Regions from separate parts of the Alcanivorax sp. IL3 genome, predicted to be linked through region 3. Evidence: predicted binding sites of a transcription regulator. Region 3 holds the regulator's gene; each other region holds the start of a gene.
What was found. The regulator sigma-54, encoded in region 3, starts transcription at its own class of promoters, with help from an activator protein. The targets are predictions, from matches to a motif close to TGGCACNNNNNTTGCTNT.

Region 1 (4,160 bases), 1.3 Mb from region 3:
TGGGCGGTACGCGAGCGCAGTATCAGCAGGGACAAGGTGCACAGGTGGCTTTCCCCTGCCAGTGTCTGCCGGCACAGCCAGCGGTTCAGGGCTTCCAGTACCCGCTGTGCGGAGCGGGGCACACTCCATAGCGATGGCGTTGCATAGTAGTCGTTGATAAATCCGAGCACACAGGATTCCGCTGCCTCCCGGGCTGCACCGGCACTGGACAGCCCATCAGCCAGGGCGGCAACGATGCCCTTGGTACGCAGCAATGGGCCATCAGGAATCTGCATAGCCAGCGCATCCTGGTTGTGCAGCTTGGGCCCGGCATCGCTGTACTGGCCGATGCGAACCTGCGGGTGCAGGTCCGGCTCGGGGGCAATGGCTGAGTCCTCGGTCGTGACGTTGGCAACATCCATGATCAAAGCTCCTGTGTATGACCTGCCGAAAACACTCAGCCCACCTCGATGAGCTGAACGTCGCCTTTCTCATCAATTTCCGCAATGTGCCCTTTGGGTTCATCCAGGAACTGCACGGCGGCCAGGGCCACGGCAGCGCTGGCGGCAATCACCAGGAAGAAGGTGGACGGGTCCACAAAGGTCAGCACGGTCAGGAAGATCACCGCACCGGCGTTACCGTAGGCGCCCACCATGCCGGCGATCTGACCGGTAAGGCGTCGCTTGATCAGCGGCACGGTGGCGAATACCGCCCCCTCGCCAGCCTGCACAAAGAAAGAACAGCACATGGTGGCAATCACCGCCAGGGCAATGGGCCAGCTACTGCCTATCTGGCTCATCAGGCCGTAACCCACCATCAGACCGCAGAGCAGAATCGCCAATGATTTCTTGCGTCCGAACTTGTCGGAGACCCAGCCACCACCGGGGCGAGCCACCAGATTCATGAAGGCATAGCCGGAGGCCAGCAGGCCGCCAGTGACTGCCGACAGGGTAAAGGTATCGGTAAAGAACAGTGGCAGCATGGACACCACCGCCAGCTCGGAGCCGAAGGTCACCATATACGCCAGATCCAGAATGGCTACCTGCTTGAAGCTGTAGCGGTCGTGCTCGGGAACCCCTTCTTTCAGGTGTTCACGGTTTACTCGCCAGGCCTGACCAAGCTGTACCACCGCCAGGCTGATAATCAGTGCGGCCAACAGAATCTGTGTGGTCTGGCCGAACAGATTAAGATTGGTGGGCCCCAGGCGCCAGACGATCACCAGCAGGGCGATATACAAAGGCAGGCTCATGGCCAGGTAGAAGAACAGGTCTTTCCTGGTGCTCACTTCCAGCGCGCTGGCTTTCTTCGGCTTGAAATAGGACGCGCCCTGGGGCGTGTTGCGTGCCCGCCACAGGAAGAAAATCCCGTAGAGAAAGGAAACGGCGCCGGTGGTGGCAATGGCCCAGCGCCAGCCGTCATCGCCGCCGTAAAAGAGAGCCAGTGAAGGCAGGGTAATCGCCGCGGCAGCAGAGCCGAAGTTGCCCCAGCCACCATAGACACCTTCCGCCAGGCCCACTTCCCGGGCCGGGAACCATTCGCTGATCAGGCGTATGCCCACCACGAAACCGGCACCCACAAAGCCCATCAGCAGACGGGTCACCGCCAGTTGTTCATAGGTAGTGGAAAGCGCAAACGCCCAACAGGGGAGGGCGGCAAGCATCAGCAGTGAGCCAAACACCAGCCGGGGGCCAAAGCGATCCACCAGGGAACCGATCACCACCCGGGCCGGAATGGTCAGCGCCACGTTGAGAATCAGCAACGCCTTTATCTGTTCCGGGGTGAGGTCGAAGGCTTCGCGCAAATGCCCCATTAATGGCGCATGGGAAAACCACACAACAAAGGTAATAAAGAACGCCAGCCAGCTCAGGTGTAACAGGCGGATGCGTGGCGCGGAAAGATTCAACAGATTCAGCTTTTGATCGCTCATGACTTCTCCATGCATGGGCGGTTAACGACAGGGTGGTCTAGGCAACTCCTGTGCCACCTTGATAAGTGACTGTTTTCAATGGATTAAACGGAGAGAAATCGAGAGAAGGGCAATAACCGTGCGCAAATCGGGAGCGTTTATGGGTCATCGCGGTGCACGAAAAAATGCATTTTTCTCGTGCACGAACGCATTAAAAGAAAGCAGGAGTTCTGTGGTTATTGCCGAAAAAACAAAATAAATCTATTAAAAATAATGAGTTAGCAAGTTGGCACAGGCCTTGCTCAGTGATGGGTGTCAGTTATGCACCGCGAGGGTGAGCCTTATGGCAAAGCAACAACTTCTACTTATTGGCCACGGCATGGTGGGCCAACGTTATCTAGAGTCTCTGGTGGTCCAGGGTGGCCGCGAGCACTTCGACATTACCGTACTGTGCGCCGAGTCACTGCCGGCCTATGACCGCGTGGGGCTAACCAGCTACTTTTCCGGCAAGAACGCCGACGACCTGTCGCTGGTGCCTGAAGGGTTCTTCGCCGAGCACGACATTACCCTGAAGCTGAATACCAAGGCGGATGTCATTGATCGTGGTGCGCGCACCGTTACTACCAACACCGGTGAAACGCTGAACTACGACAAGCTGGTACTGGCCACCGGGTCTTATCCGTTCGTGCCGCCGATTCCCGGTAATGATCGAGACAACTGTTTTGTGTACCGCACCATCGATGATCTGGATGCCATGATCGCTGCCAGTAAAGACGGCAAAGTGGGCACCGTTGTGGGGGGCGGCCTGCTGGGTCTTGAGGCAGCCAAGGCTTTGCATGATCTGGGCCTGCAAACCCATGTGGTGGAATTTGCCCCGCGTCTGATGGCTGTCCAGGTGGACGACTTTGGTGGCGGCCTGCTCAAGGACAAGATTCAGGAATTGGGTGTCACCGTGCACACCAGCACCGGCACCAAAGACATTGTTGACGGTGAAACCTGCAAACACCGGATGAACTTCGGTGAAGACAATTACCTGGAAACCGATGTGATCGTGTTCTCCGCTGGCATCCGTCCCCAGGACGAACTGGCCCGCGCCTGTGAGCTAGAGCTGGGCGAGCGTGGCGGTGTCGTGGTGAACAACCACTGTGTCACCTCGGATGACAGCATTTATGCCATCGGTGAAGTGGCGTTGTGGGAAGGCCGCATCTTCGGTCTGGTGGCGCCGGGTTACCAGATGGCGGAGATCGCCGCCGAGCACCTGATGGGCAAACAGGAAAAACAATTCCTGGGCGCGGACATGAGCACCAAGCTGAAACTGATGGGCGTGGACGTGGCGTCCATCGGTGATGCCCACGGCAACACTCCGGGTTCACGCAGTACCGTGTTCATGGATCAGACCGTCGGCATCTACAAGAAGGCGGTGATCAGCGAATGTGGCAAGAAACTGCTGGGCGCCGTGCTGGTAGGCGATGCCAATGATTACGGCAACCTGCTGCAGCTGTGCCTGAACGAGATGGACCTGCCTGGTGATCCGGCGGCACTGGTCGCCCCGGTTTCCGATGGTGCGCCCCTGCTGGGCGCCGATGCTCTGCCCGATACCGCCCAGATCTGTTCCTGTAATAACGTCTCCAAGGGCGACCTGTGTGCCGCCATTGATGATGGCGCCATGACCGTGGGTGATCTGAAATCCTGCACCAAGGCTTCGGCTACCTGTGGTGGTTGTTCGGCGCTGGTGAAACAGGTGCTGGACAGCGAACTGGAAAAACGTGGCGTGGAAGTGAACAACCACCTCTGCGAGCACTTTCCCTATTCCCGCCAGGAAATCTATCACCTGGTACGGGTAGGGCAGATCACCACCTTTGATGAGCTGCTGGAAAAACACGGCAGCGGTGAAGGTTGTGATATCTGCAAACCCACCGCGGCCTCGGTGTTGGCATCCTGCTGGAATGACTATGTGCTGAACAAGCCCCACGCGGGCCTGCAGGACACCAACGACTACTTCCTGGGCAACCTGCAGCGGGACGGCACCTATTCTGTGGTACCCCGTGTGGCCGGCGGTGAAATCACCCCGGACAAACTCATCGTGCTAGGCGAAGTGGCCAAGAAATACGACCTTTACACCAAGATCACCGGCGGTCAGCGGGTGGATCTGTTCGGTGCCCGCGTTGAGCAGCTGCCGGATATCTGGCGCACCCTGGTGGATGCCGGTTTTGAAACCGGCCATGCCTACGGCAAGTCCCTGCGTACCGTGAAATCCTGTGTCGGTTCCACCTGG
Region 2 (4,160 bases), 1.1 Mb from region 3:
TTGGCAGGAAAGGCGTTCTGTCAGAAGTCCGCTGTTGGTTGGCACCGTGTATGGGGGGATTCAGTAAAAGCGTCTTTCTACGGGGGTAGTGGCGCGGTTGTCATTTTAACGGGTTATGGGGAAATACATCATGCTGGATCAATACACCAGACATCTCTATGTAGAGAAATTCCTCAAGAGCGCACTCATCATCATGCCACTGTCACTTCTGGCTGTGCTGATGGCGATATTGATCGCTGGCTGACCAGCGTCAGCAGACCACAGGAAACCTGACCAGGGTTACCGGGTGTCCGCTACCGTTTGTCGATAACTCAGGGCTTCGCGTAGGTGATCCCGGTCGACGGTATCTGTTCCGGCCAAATCGGCAATGGTGCGTGCCACCCGGGCACTGCGATGCAGGGCCCGGGCGGACAACCCCATGCGGGTCATGACGTTGGCCAGCCAGTCCCGATGAGGGCGTAGCAGCGGATCCAGGTGATCGCTGCCCAGTTCCCTGTTCAGGCGTCGCTGGCGCTGCCATTGCCGTTGCCAGGCGTCGCGTACCCGGGCGCGGACTGTCGCGCTGGTTTCTCCCTGCCGGTCGCCCAGTAGTTCCCGGGCTTCCACCGCGGGTACGTCCAGGTGCAGATCAATACGGTCCAACAAGGGGCCGGACAGTTTGTTCTGGTAGCGCTTGGCCTTGTCGCAACGATAGCCGCAGCCCTTCTCCGGGTCGCCCAGGTAACCGCAGGGGCAGGGGTTCATGGCGGCGATCAATTGAAAGCGGGCCGGGAAGGTGAGCTCTTGGGCAGCCCGGGCGATGCTCACCTCACCGGTTTCCAGCGGTTCACGTAATACCTCCAGTACTCGCCGGTCGAACTCCGGTAACTCATCGAGAAACAGGATGCCGTGGTGGGCCAGGGAAATTTCCCCGGGCCGAGGATGGCTGCCGCCGCCAACCAGAGCGGTGGCCGAGGCGGTATGGTGGGGCGCCCGGTAGGGGCGCTGGTGGAACAGGCGCGCCGGACGCGGCTGCTTCAGGGAATGAATGGCCGCCACTTCCAGAGCCTGCTTCGGATGCAGTGGAGGCACCAGCCCCGGCAGGCGCGAGGCCAGCATGCTTTTACCGGCACCGGGCGGGCCACTGAGCAGCAGCGAATGCCCCCCGGCGGCGGCAATCTCCAGTACCCGCTTGGCGGCTGCCTGGCCGCGGATTTCCGAGAGGCAGCCTCCTTCATAGGTGGTGGTGTCCGGGGCCGGGTGATCGTGCAGTGGCAGCGGGGACTGGCCCACCAGGTGGGCTGCCACCTGGGCGAGTTGGTCGCCGGCCACGGTGCTGGCACCTGCCAGTGCGGCTTCATCTGCGTTGTCACGGGGAACGATCAAGGTGCGGCCGGTGGGCTGGCAGGCCAGGGCGCAGGGCAACATGCCGGGAACCGGGCTCAGGGCGCCATTCAATGCCAGCTCGCCGATAAATTCGTACTGGTTGCTGTCCAGTTTTCCGAGCTGCCCGCTGGCCAGCAGGATGCCCAGGGCAATGGGCAGATCAAAACGGCCGCCATCCTTGGGTAGATCCGCCGGGGCCAGGCTCACGGTGATGCGCCGCTGGGGAAACTCGAAGCCGCTGTTGACCAGCGCCGAGCGCACCCGGTCCCGGCTTTCTCGCACGGCGGTGTCGCCCATGCCGACAATGGTGAAGGCAGGCAGGCCCGGTGCCAGATGGGTTTCCACCCGCACTTCCCGGGCCTGGATGCCCAGTGGTGCCCGGCTGTAGAGCAATGCATGCGTCACGTGTTCTCGCAGAATTCAGTGTGTGCGAGGCAGTGTACGGGGAGGGGAGCGTGCTACGTGTGCGAGGTTGTCGGCGGTAGATGTAGGAAATCAGACTTTCGTAGGAGCTAGGCTTGCATGGCGAACTTGCTCGCGATTGCGGTTGTTCGCCATGCAAGCCTAGCTCCTACGGGAAATACCGGGCGTCAGGCGTCCGTCGTTTTCTCCAGCTCCGCTACCTGCTTCTCCAGCGCCTCCAGTTTTTCCCGGGTGCGCATCAATACCTGTTGCTGAATATCGAACTCTTCCCGGGTGATCAGATCCAGGCGGCTGACCGCTTCCGCCAGTACGCTGCGCACATTGCGCTCCACTTCGTTGCGCAGGCCGCCCAGATCGGTGGGTAGGCGCCCACTGATGTCGGCCATCAGGCGGTCGATAAAGGGTTGATCAGGCATCTTGAATCTCCATCGAGGACCAGGGGTAATGGCTGGCCCGGGCCGCCAGTAATGCGGTCTGTGGCGGCGGTGCTTGTATTGATGGGCGGATGGTAGCACGGTGTTCGCTGGCGCGGCACCGGCGGTGCAGGGCAACCGCTCTGCACCAAGTTGGAACCCGCCCCAAGGTGGTGCGCTATAATGGCGCGCCGAACCCGTTCCTTGAATCGGGATCGGGATATAACCCGCTGAAAATGCATGATTTTCTAAACCTGGCATGGGTCGTGCACTTATTGGGTCAGAGCGTTCGAGCAAACTGTGGATCGGGAACCATAACGGGGCTCGAAGTGAAACGGACGACACCGGACGCGGTGAAAGCTGAGGAGAATGAAATGAAACTGGTTACTGCCGTAATTAAGCCGTTCAAATTGGATGACGTGCGTGAAGCACTCTCCGAGATCGGCGTGCAAGGCATCACCGTTACCGAGGTGAAAGGCTTTGGACGCCAGAAAGGTCACACCGAGCTGTACCGGGGTGCCGAGTACGTGGTGGATTTTCTGCCCAAGGTAAAAATCGAGGTGGCCATCGCTGAGTCCTCTCTGGATCAGGTGATTGAAGCCATCGCGAAAGCTGCCAATACCGGCAAGATTGGTGACGGTAAGATCTTCGTCACTTCCCTGGAGCAAGCGATTCGTATCCGTACCGGTGAGACCGGTGAGGACGCGATTTAAGTTTTACCGTGTTGTAAATCGACCCATGCCAGGGTTTAGAGAACACGCTTCCATTTTCGGAGGGTTGCATTGTGGAAAATCAAATTTTTGAACTTCAGTACGCCATGGACACCTTTTACTTTCTGGTGTGTGGCGCATTGGTAATGTGGATGGCTGCCGGTTTTGCCATGCTGGAAGCCGGTCTGGTGCGTGCGAAAAACACCACCGAAATTCTCACCAAGAACGTGGCGCTGTTTGCCATTAGCTGCATCATGTACTTGGTGTGTGGTTACGCCATCATGTACGGCGGCGGCATCTTCCTGGACGGTATCGAAGCCTTCGATCTGGCCGGTGTGCTGAGCGCATCTACCGAGAACGGATTCGATGGTGATTCCGTCTACTCTGGTGCGTCTGACTTCTTCTTCCAGGTGGTGTTCGTGGCTACCGCCATGTCCATCGTCTCCGGTGCGGTTGCCGAGCGTATGAAGCTGTGGGCCTTCCTGGTCTTCGCGGTATTCATGACCGGTGTGATCTACCCGCTGGAAGGTTCCTGGACCTGGGGTGGTGCTGACGTGTTTGGCATGTACAACCTGGGCGACCTGGGCTTCTCTGACTTTGCTGGTTCCGGCATCGTTCACATGGCTGGTGCTGCTGCTGCTCTGGCTGGTGTGCTGCTGCTGGGTGCTCGTAAAGGCAAATACGGTCCTAACGGTGAAGTGCACGCTATCCCGGGTGCCAACCTGCCCCTGGCGACTCTGGGTACCTTCATCCTGTGGATGGGCTGGTTCGGCTTTAACGGCGGGTCTGTACTGAAGCTGGGCGATGCTGCAAGCGCACACTCTGTTGCCATGGTGTTCCTGAACACCAACGCTGCTGCCGCTGGTGGTGCTGTTGCTGCCCTGATCGTTGGCCGCATCCTGTTCGGCAAGGCTGACCTGACCATGCTGCTCAACGGTGCCCTGGCGGGTCTGGTTGCCATCACTGCCGAGCCGTCTACTCCGACTCCGCTGCTGGCTACTCTGTTCGGTGCCGCTGGTGGTGTGCTGGTAGTGTTCAGCATCCTGACTCTGGACAAGCTGAAGATCGACGATCCGGTCGGTGCCATCTCCGTACACGGTGTGGTTGGTCTGCTGGGTCTGCTGCTGGTACCGGTTACCAACGCTGATGTGTCCTTCTCCGGCCAGATCATCGGTGCAGCTACCATCTTCATCTGGGTATTCGTGGCCAGCCTGATCGTCTGGGGCATCCTGAAAGCCGTCATGGGCAT
Region 3 (4,160 bases):
CAGTGCGGGTTGGGCAGTACTCGCACGTCAAACACCAGATCGGCATCGTTGGGCAAGCCGTTCTTGAACCCGAAGGATTCCAGTTGCAGGGACAGGGCCGCGCTGCGATTGGCTACCCGCTCGCGCATCAGGTTGCGCAGGCTGTGAACGTCATAGTTGCTGGTGTCGATCACCAGGTCGGCACGCAGGCGGATATTGGAGAGCAATTCCCGCTCATGCTGAATGGCTGCCTCCACGGAGCCCTGCTGGGCGCCCAGCGGGTGACGCCGCCGGGTGGCGCTGAAGCGCTTCAGCAGAGTGCTGTCGTCCGCATCCAGGTAAATAATTTCGGTCTTTACCTGCTGCTGGTGTAGTGCATCAAGGATGGCATCAAAGGCCAGCAACTGGGTGGGCAGGTTGCGGGCATCAATGCCTACTGCCGCTCGTTCTATGGGTAGCTCACCCTGATCAAGCTGCTCCGCCAGTGTCGGGAGCATGCCCACCGGCAGATTGTCGACGCAGTAGTAGTTCTGGTCTTCCATGGCTTGCAGGGCGGTGGTTTTCCCCGAGCCGGATCGGCCGCTGATGATGGTGAGTTTCATGGTTGCACCGCTTGCATGCTATTTGCCGCACGTTGACACGCAAAATTGATAGACGAGGGGATATCCCGGGTGATGCCTGAAAGCGTGTTGCGTTCCTTCATGATGCCAGTCGCAGCTCCGCTTCGGATTCCACGGCGGTGTGATAAAGGTGATGATCGTTCTTGCTCAATCGCAGTTCGTCACGGTAATCGTCGTGGTTGAACAGGGAAGCCAGGTGGCTGAGGGTTTTCAGGTGCTGTTCAGGGTTTTCCTGGGGAACCAGCAGCACAAAAACCAGATCTACCGGACGACCGTCAACGGCGTCGAAATCGATGGGGGTAGACAGTTTCAGCAGCAGCCCGATGGGTTGCTGGCAGTGACCAAGACGGCAGTGAGGAATGGCGATGCCTTCACCGATGCCCGTGGAGCCCAGCTTTTCCCGGGCTACCAAGGCATCGAAGACCTCCTGTTCGTTGAGGCTGTCGCAGCCGGCCGCGGCCAGCTGCGCAACCTGGTCCAGCAGCTGTTTCTTGCTGCTGGCCTGCACCTCGCTATGGGTGCGTGCTTCGGTGAGTAGTTCGCGAACTCGCATAATTGTCGCTTTGGGTTCAGTGGCCGCCGTGCTTGTGGCTGACAGCCTTTTCCTTGTGTTTGAGGATCTGGCGGTCGAGCTTGTCCGTCAGCTTGTCGATGGCAGCGTACATGTCCACTGCTTCAGCGGTGGCGAAGACGTCGGCCCCGGAAATATGGATGGTGGATTCTGCCTTGTGGGTTTTGGGTTCCGGAGAAAGAATCACCTGGACACTGGTAATCTGGTCGAAATGCCGTTCAAGACGGGAGAATTTGTCTCCTACGTAGGCTCGCAAAGCATCGGTAATTTCCAGGTGATGACCGCTGATATTAATTTGCATGGCTGACTCCTTTACCTGCTCGTTGGGCCGTCCCGGCGCCTACACCAAACGCTTGCGGGCGCTGGATGACGGTATTCTCATCGCCTCACGATACTTGGCGACTGTCCGGCGCGCCACGTTGATCCCCTGCTCGTTCAACAAGCTAGCCAGCTTGTTGTCGCTAAGCGGCTTGCGGGGATTCTCGGCAGCGACCAGCTTCTTAATAATGGCACGAATAGCGGTGGAGGAACACTCACCGCCGCCGTCTGTTCCCACGTGGCTGGAGAAGAAATACTTGAGCTCAAAGACGCCGCGGGGTGTCATCATGTATTTCTGGTTGGTGACCCGACTGATGGTCGATTCGTGCATCTCGACGGCATCAGCAATCTCGGCCAGAACCAGCGGTTTCATTGCCTCCTCGCCATAGTCAAAGAAGTCTTGTTGAACTTCAACGATGCGGGTGGCCACCTTCAGCAGGGTGTCGTGGCGGCTTTGCAGGCTCTTGATGAACCACTTGGCCTCCTGCACGCAGTTGCGCAGGTACTGACCATCCTCGCCACCGGCCTTGCGGGCCATGGAGGCGTACTGCTGCTGCAGGTTGACCTTGGGCAGCACTTCCTCATTCAGGCTGACCTGCCAGCGTCCCTGGTGCTGGCGCACAATCACGTCCGGCACCGCGTAATCCACCTGGCTTTCACCGATCTGTTCGCCGGGTGCCGGGTCCAGGGTGCGCAGCAGCGAGAGCGCGTCGAGCAGGTTTTCTTCGCTGATCTGCAGTACCCGGCGCAGGGCGGCGTAGTCGTGCTTTTCCAGCAGCGCGAGATGCCCCAGCAGGGCCAGGGCATAGTCCAGAAAGGGAGTGTCTGTGGGGAGTTGGCGCAACTGCACCCGCAGGCAGTCGGCCAGATCCAGGCTGGCGACCCCTACCGGATCGAATTGCTGCAGGCGGTGCTGAACTGCCAGTACTTCATCGGCTTCCAGTTCGTCGCCTTCGGTGAGCAGGTCATCCTGGGCGTTCATCATCGCTACGATCTCGTCCACGGTGACGGTCAGGTAGCCGCGATCGTCCAGGGACTCGATGATGGTCATGGCGATAATGCGGTCTACATCGCTCATGGGGGTCAGATTCAGTTGCCAGAGCAGGTGGTCCTGAAGATTGCCGGCAATGCTATGGCGTTGTTGCCAGTCGTCGGCATCGTCGGGGAGGGCGCTGGAGGCACTGCTGGTCTGGCCGGAATAGACATCGTCCCATTCCGTTTCGATGCCGGGTTCGTCGTCCACGAACTCTTCCAGAGCGTCGTCACGCTCGGTATCCAGCTCCTGTTCGTCCTGACGTTCTTCGTCAGCGTCAGGCAGGGATTCGTCACCGAAATCATCAGCCAGCTCCAGCAACGGATTGCTTTCCACTGCCTGCTGAATCTCCTGACGCAAGTCCAGCGTGGATAGCTGCAAGAGGCGAATGGCCTGCTGCAGCTGCGGTGTCATGGTCAGCTGCTGGCCGATTTGTAGTTGTAGGCTTGGCTTCATACTGCTCAGGCTGATGTCATCCCCAAAACACGAGAATAACAGCCTATGCATAAGGCAAGCAATATTTGTGCCAATGATGGTTGTGTGCTAGAGAGCAAAGTTGACAGTTGATAGTGGACAGTTGACAGCGTCGCGGGGAATCCTGTCTTTATCTGCAATGTCTGAGGCTGCGTTTAAAGTTTGGGCGCGGCCCTCAAAGGGCTTCAGAACCAAGTGCCTTTATCGCGTAGCTGTCAACTGTCCACTATCAACTGTCAATTTGTTTACAGCCTGAAATCGGCCCCCAGGTACACATCCCGCACCTGCTGGTTACCGAGAATGGTGTCGGCGTCGCCGGAGGCGATAATGTGCCCGGCGCTGACAATATAGGCGGTGTCACAGATATCCAGGGTTTCGCGCACGTTGTGATCGGTGATCAGCACGCCGATGCCGCGCTCTTTCAGGTGGCGGATGATGCCCTTGATGTCGTTCACGGAAATCGGGTCCACGCCGGCGAAGGGTTCATCCAGCAGGATGAAATCCGGGTCGGTGGCCAGACCGCGGGCGATTTCTGCCCGACGTCGTTCACCGCCGGACAGGCTCATGCCCAGGGAATCACGGATATGGGTGATATGGAATTCCTTGAGCAGGCTCTCCATGCGCTCGTGGCGATCCGCCTTGCTGAGCTCCTTGCGGGTTTCCAGGATCGCCATGATGTTTTCTTCCACGGTCAGGCGGCGGAAGATGCTGGCTTCTTGTGGCAGATAGCCGATGCCGCGCTGGGCGCGGCCATGCATGGGCAGATGGGTGATATCCGCCTCGTTGATGTCGATTCGCCCGGCGTCCGCTTCCACCAGGCCGACAATCATGTAGAAGCAGGTGGTCTTGCCGGCGCCATTGGGGCCGAGCAGGCCGACGATCTGGCCGGCCTCCACGTCCAGGGAGACATCCTCGATGACTCGGCGACCCTTGTAGCTTTTTGCCAGGTGGTGGGCACGTAAATGGCTCATAGGGTGTTTGGCTCCGCCTCGGAGGAGGGCTCTACGGGCGCCTCTTCGTTTGTATTGTTGTCCGCAGGAGTGTCTTCCTTGGGCGTCTGATTTTCGGCAGGGATCACCAGTCGCACACGCTTGTCGCCTTCGCTGCTGGCGTCAACCCGCTTGGAATCCAGGCTGTACTCCACCTTGGCGCCTTCGAAGGTGTT

Region 1: ACMG4M_RS10530 (NarK family nitrate/nitrite MFS transporter) is a predicted target of sigma-54. The motif match lies at 1,945-1,962, and genes of this name have one in related genera.
Region 2: glnK (P-II family nitrogen regulator) is a predicted target of sigma-54. The motif match lies at 2,457-2,474, and genes of this name have one in related genera.

What each region holds. Positions count from the first base shown of each region.
Region 1 covers NZ_CP179931.1:2,259,411-2,263,570, reverse strand. The annotation lists gene ACMG4M_RS10535 (bifunctional protein-serine/threonine kinase/phosphatase) at 1-401, opposite strand, end outside; gene ACMG4M_RS10530 (NarK family nitrate/nitrite MFS transporter) at 437-1,906, opposite strand; gene nirB (nitrite reductase large subunit NirB) at 2,229-4,160, shown strand, end outside.
Region 2 covers NZ_CP179931.1:3,483,429-3,487,588, reverse strand. The annotation lists gene ACMG4M_RS16245 (YifB family Mg chelatase-like AAA ATPase) at 280-1,770, opposite strand; gene ACMG4M_RS16240 (accessory factor UbiK family protein) at 1,956-2,204, opposite strand; gene glnK (P-II family nitrogen regulator) at 2,576-2,914, shown strand; gene ACMG4M_RS16230 (ammonium transporter) at 2,986-4,160, shown strand, end outside.
Region 3 covers NZ_CP179931.1:976,479-980,638, forward strand. The annotation lists gene rapZ (RNase adapter RapZ) at 1-581, opposite strand, end outside; gene ptsN (PTS IIA-like nitrogen regulatory protein PtsN) at 679-1,152, opposite strand; gene hpf (ribosome hibernation-promoting factor, HPF/YfiA family) at 1,169-1,471, opposite strand; gene ACMG4M_RS04640 (RNA polymerase factor sigma-54) at 1,511-2,977, opposite strand; gene lptB (LPS export ABC transporter ATP-binding protein) at 3,241-3,966, opposite strand; gene lptA (lipopolysaccharide transport periplasmic protein LptA) at 3,963-4,160, opposite strand, start outside.